2 regions of the Pelotomaculum schinkii genome follow, and region 1 is predicted to be linked to the other one. Evidence: riboswitches for the same ligand, from Rfam matches in the RefSeq annotation. Region 1 holds a riboswitch; the other holds the start of a gene.
What was found. A riboswitch is a leader RNA that binds a small molecule or an ion and turns the genes downstream of it on or off. The one in region 1 is predicted to bind cyclic di-GMP.
Positions count from the first base shown of each region.

Region 2: it holds a riboswitch for cyclic di-GMP, as region 1 does, so the genes downstream of both, Psch_RS12785 (hypothetical protein) here and Psch_RS09330 (RHS repeat-associated core domain-containing protein) in region 1, are expected to answer to the same signal.

Region 1 is NZ_QFGA01000001.1:1,999,459-2,002,588, reverse strand. Features, by position in the region: gene Psch_RS09335 (hypothetical protein) at 117-965, shown strand; cyclic di-GMP riboswitch class I at 1,124-1,218, shown strand; gene Psch_RS09330 (RHS repeat-associated core domain-containing protein) at 1,451-3,130, shown strand, end outside.
Region 2 is NZ_QFGA01000002.1:375,881-379,010, reverse strand. Features, by position in the region: gene Psch_RS12790 (tetratricopeptide repeat protein) at 1-899, shown strand, start outside; cyclic di-GMP riboswitch class I at 1,174-1,263, shown strand; gene Psch_RS12785 (hypothetical protein) at 1,406-1,759, shown strand; gene Psch_RS12780 (CBS domain-containing protein) at 1,759-2,595, shown strand; gene Psch_RS12775 (DUF3231 family protein) at 2,638-3,130, opposite strand, start outside.

The sequences.
Region 1 (3,130 bases):
GGTTGATACCGTGGGGTTTTGTTTTTTTGGATTCATTCACAGGGATAATTCTATTCCATATGGTATTAATAACTAGTTTGCGCTCTATAAAAATCCTGGGAAATGGAGTGGTAGATTTGGAGCCATGGGCTGGTAAGCAGATGTGGATATGGGAATTGGAGCTTGCAGAAAAGGGTGTAATAAATAATATTATTAACAAAGCAGTAAGCTTGGGCTTAACAGGGTTGCTTGTCAAAGCGTGGGACGGCAAAAATTATTGGAATCAATTAGACAAGATTGCCGGTCCTGCAAAAAATGCCGGATTGATAGTCGGCGCGTGGGGTTACAGTTATGGCAACAATATTTCCGGTGAAATAACATGCATGGAAAAGGCAGTCAAGGGTGGAGCTGACTGGCTGGTTATCGACGCGGAAATAGAATATGAGAACCAGAATGGTGAGAAAAAAGCAGCTGCTTTATCCGGCGGGATTTCTTCATCATCAATAATGAAAAATGTGAAGCTTGGTTACAGCACGTTTGCCCTCCCGGTATACCATGCTCAATTTCCATATAAGAAATTTTCAGCTTTTTGTGACGTGGCATTGCCGCAGGTATATTGGGGCGATTTTAGGATGGCGCCGGAAGACGCTTTAAAGGATTGCGTTCAGCAGTACAGTCAATTTGGACTCCAAATGGCGCCTGTTGGCCAGAGCTATGGGGATATAAAGTTTGGGGAAATTACGCGTTTCATAAAAACCGCAGGTGAACTTGGAATGCCGGGAATCAGCTTCTGGAGTTGGCAGCATGCAAGTGATGTCATGTTAAATGAAATCAAAAGCTTAGAGTATGCTTCAGCCAGCCCCTGGGCCGGCGCTTCGTGGAATAAGGCAAAGCTAAAAGGCATTATGGACGGCACGGAGCCGCAAGGAAATGTCACTAGAGAGATGTTGGCCGTAGTATTGGATAGGCTCGGTCTGCTTGAGTAAAGCTAGACTTCACAACTTAAGAATAGCAGCCATTAAATGTATAAATAGCATGTCATAATATTTATTGGATAAGGACAGCAGATAGAAAATAAAATTGATGCAGGATATTGTAAAACATTTCTATAAAATGTATAATACTATAAAATTAAATAACAGTTCCCACGAAAGAGCAAACCTGGCGAAAGCCAGGGACGCAAAGCCACGGGTCTACGGTTGAGGTTTTATGCCGACTATTGACAGCCGGGTTGCCGAAGTTAATTCACAAGAAGTCCGCGGCATTCGGTCAAATGGGATGCAAGACGGGCTTTTTCTTTTGGTTGTGTTTTTGTGTTCGGGGGCTCCAGAGGAGTGTTTTTCCGAGTATAAAAAGCGGGAAATTCTCTATAAATTATTATTTTGAGAGGTGAAACTAAAATGATAATGCAGTATATTCCAAAGGTTATGTGACGGCGACCGGTCCTAATGCCGGCGGCTTGATAGGAGATTTGGATTTCATTAACCAAGGCGGTATTGTTGCATCATGCTACTACGACACGCAGACATCGGGACAGTCTGATACGGGCAAAGGAACACCGCAAACAACCTCCGCTATGCAGCGTCAGGTCACATTTACAGGCTGGGATTTCACCGATGTATGGAAAATTCACGAAGGGACCAGCTATCCATATTTTGTAGAAGTCAATACTATCTCCAAAGAAACCTTTGGCGTACGTCCCTACTGCCTGTATGGAAAAGGATCCGTTAACCTTTCCACTGGCAACTTCATCCTGGCCCAGACAGACCTTTGCATTCCTTCCGTAGGCCCGTCCCTTGAGTTTACCAGATTCTACAATTCTCAGGATGATTATACAGGCACCCAGGGCAAGGGCTGGACCAATAATTTTAATGTTCACCTTACCATCAACCAGGACGGCAGCGTCAGCGTCGCTTATGACGACGGGCATGTTTACACCTTTACATACGATGGAACCAGTTACGTTCGACCCGCCGGATGCTTTGAAACACTAACTGCCGGGCCGGGCAGCGGCTATACCCTCACCTTCAAGGACCAGACCGGTTATATCTTTAACGACATTGGTCAACTAACCAGCATAACGGACCAAAACAACAATACGCTTACCCTGACCTATACCGGTGGACTGCTGACCTTAGCCAGTGAACCCACCGGCCGCACCCTGAGCTTCAATTATGACACGAACAACCGTCTCACCGGCGTAACCGACACTGCCGGCCGGACCGTGACCTATACCTATGACAACGAAGGCAACCTGGCCACAGTACAGGATGTGCTGGGGAATGTCACCAGCTACCACTATAACACACAGGGCCTCACCGAAATCATTGCTTCCGGCGGTAATACCTTGTTAAGCAACATTTATGATAGTGGCAAAGTTACCCATCAGACCGACGGGAGCGGCAACACCACCCAGTTCAGCTATGACCCGGACAACCACCGGACAACCATGCTCAGCGCCCTTGGCAACACCATTACAACCACCTTCGACGAAAAGTACCGTAGCACTAATATAACCTATCCCGGCAATATCACCGGTACCTACACCTACGACATCAATAACTGCCTCACCAGCATAACCGACCCTCTTAACCATACAACCAGCTATACTTATGACGGTAACGGCAATCTGCTTACCGTTACTGATCCAGCGAGTCATACAACCACCATGGAATATGATGATAATAATAACCTTCTTTTGGTGGAAAACGCTCTGGAAAAACAAAGTACATTCACTTATGACTCGAATGGCAATTTAATAAAAACAACCGATTCATTAGGAAATGAAACTCTCTACAACTATGATGAAAGCGGGTTATTGCTCAGCACAACCACCCCCGACACAGGCTTAGGCTCCGGCACGACTATATATACTTACCAGAATGGCTTGATGCAAACTGTAACCGACCCGGCGGAAAACACCACTACTTACAGCTATAATGCGGCCGGGCAACCGATTACCATAACCGATAACGCCGGCAAAACAAGCGCTATGACTTATGACGATGCTGGCAACTTACTGACTGTCGCCGATCCCCTGGGCAACACCACCAGCTATACTTACGACTGGCGCGGCAACATTCTAACCAAAACTGACGCCAGGGGCAATACCAGCAGTTACACCTATAACAACAATGGGTTGCTTGTCAGC
Region 2 (3,130 bases), on a different contig from region 1:
AGGATATTTTGCGCGCCATAGGAAGGCTCCTGTACGATACTTTGCCTGAAGAGCAGAAGGTACCGGTCGCATCAGATTTCTACAAAGATGGTAAACGCATAGACGTATTGTATGATGAGGTTAGATACCTGGTTTCAACAAAACAATATAAAAAAGCCACAGTCATGATGGACTCTTTGATCCGGTTCTGTGAGGATTTTCTTGAGGCAGATCAAGAGAATGATTATTTTAGCTTTAAAAACATGTTTCAAGCATATCTTTATCAGCATTTTTTCAAGCCAACGAAAAACTTTAAACCGGCGCCCTATGATTTCAGTGATATGTATATCATCCGCGGATTCCTTTATATGCAGGAACATAATATGAAGGCTGCCATACAGGCGCTGAACCAGGCGGTCAGGTGCAACCCGGTAAATTTATATGCATATTTTCAGCTGGCAGAAGCCCATAAGCTGACCGGTGATCTTGATGAATATCTTAATTTGACCAGGCAGGCGCTATCCTTTGCCACCACCAAAAAAGAGATAGCCAGGTGTTACCGAAATATGGGCTTCTATTTTATTGAAAAAGAAAACTATGCTGATGCCATCAACATGTACCATTTGAGCAGTGATTTTGAAAAAAACGATGCGGTGGCCTCCGAACTGTTCTATATTTCTCAAAAAACCGGCAAAAAAATAGAGTCCCCTGATCAAGAGGCGGTGCTTAAAACCATACAGGAGCACTTCATCCAAGTCGGCGCCAGCGAGCCCGTGCTGGGAATTGCGGCAGCGCTGGGCAAAAAGGCTTTTGAAGATAAGCAGTTCGATATGGCAAGGTATTGCCTGGGATTGGTCTATGACCTGAGTGAAGATAAAGAGGCTAAAGATTTGCTTGATAAAATAGCGCAATTAAATTAATAGACTTCACGAAAGAGATTCGGGCCGGGGAAGGGGGATAATCCCCTTCCTGTGGGTACCGGCTGATTATTGATAAATCGCATAAGTTTTAATAAGCATTAATGGCCGCAAGACCTACGGAGGCTTCCCACAAAGTTCCATGACGTTTTTAATGAGGATTGCGTTTATCTGCGCTAAGCGACAGACCCGAAGACAATTTAGATTCAGGACTGTTGATAAAAGTATATACATAGTTGTATAATTTACTAAATATTTTCGGAATAATATACCAACTGTTTTTAAAGGACAGTCCGCTCCGAAAGGGTGGGACGCAAAGCTATGAGTCTCTATCATTTTTGGCTGAGGTGATTGTCTGGTTGCAAGAAATGGTCTGGTAATTTCTTTTTTTTTACGCCCTTTTCTAGAACAGCTCAGGAAGGGGTATGTCCTTTGCTAAACGAGCTTAATAAGTTGATGAAGGAATTAAATACTTTGTTTAAAAATAAGAGAAAGGGGGTGTTTGCAACTTGCATACTGAAACTGTTGATCCCGGAAGAAAAGCACTATTTTCAATGAAGATAAGCGAGTTTGAGATTCCACCAATTCAGGATGTGTTGCTGATCGGGAGGAGGGCTCCCATAGGCCCGGAAGCTGTAAAGAGAACGGTAGATTTAATGTGTCCTGGTCAGTACGAAATAAATATTATTGAAGAAGGGCCTCTGGAAGCGGTAGTTGTCCGCAAGTCACTATCAAGAATGATCAGTAATGAAAGATTACTGGATATTATTTTAGGTGAAGCAAATAAGGTCGCATCTGAAACGACTTTATTAAAAGCGCATGTTGACATTGTACTTGCAATTAATCTAGAGGTGGAACTCTGATGTCCGGCATTTCTAATTATATGAGGACCCCTGTCATTACGGTTGATATTCTGGACAGTGTCGCACAAGCCGTCTTATTAATGGAAAAAAACTGTGTTGGCGGACTTCCGGTTTTGGAGGACGGTAAACTGTGTGGAATTATTACCTCAAGAGATACCCGGCGTTCTCATATGAACCGTATTGTGGCAGACGCTATGTCCAAAAACCCGGTATGTATTTGTCCAAACACTTCACTTTGGGATGCAATTAATCTAATAGAAGAAAAAAAGGTTGAAAGGTTGCCTGTAATAGAGAACGGCAAACTAGTAGGGATTGTCACTAAAAAAACCCTTCTGACTGAGGCAAGTAAGCATGAAGATACGTTAACCGGCCTTAAAAAAACAATTTATTTAAGGTACCTTGTGGAAAATATTATTAAATATGGGAAGGAAGCAACAATTATCTTCTTCGATATCAATAATTTCGGAGATATCAATAAAAAGTACGGTCACGTCAGGGGAGACACCTGCCTGAAGATTATAGGAAGATTACTTTCGGAAAGTACGGAAAATGGTGTTTACTTTCCCGGGCGTTATGCGGGTGATGAATTTATGGCGGTTACCACGGAAGATATTGAATGCTCTAGAGAATGGGCCATTAAGATAATTAACAAAATAGAAGTATCAACAAAAGAGCGTGGAGTACCGATAACCATTGTTGCCGGTATAGCAAGAGGACATAGGGTCGGTACATCAGACTCTTATCTTACTACTGCTGTTGATAATTTAATAAATATGGCCAGCCTGGCCAGTACCCTTTCCAAAGAGAAGGGTATACAAATCACATACGTAGAGTAAATTGAACCCGATAATCCTTATCTAAATAAAGCCCTTTTATTTTTAATGTTTTGGCTCGTTTACCAGTTCCCTGCGATCTACAGTTCTGGGCGGCTCTTCGTACCAGCCGTTGTCAATAAGGATATTGATACCGTCTTCAAGATAATTGGCCACTTCAGCCAGAGCTTTTGTGTAATGGCCCGCTAAGTCATGCCGCGGGCTTGTTGCCATTGACGCGGCGTAGTTTAATATACCGGCGGAAATAATCAGCGTGGTATGATACATCATAAACTTATCTGAAAAAACCGGGGTTGTTGAATCCGTAACCATGAAATCCCACTGCACTGGATCGGGCACATCTTCACGGGTTAGAGATGAGCTGAAAGTATCTATTAATCTGCTTGACAGGTTTACTCCCCGGTCCATAAATTTTCGTACCTGGCCGGATCTGGCCGTCTGTCTGAATCCCATTAATAACCTTTTGCCGATGTTATTGGTGATAATGCCATAAAAAAGCGCCGATATTTCCTGGGCTAGAAGACTCCTTCGCTCACCC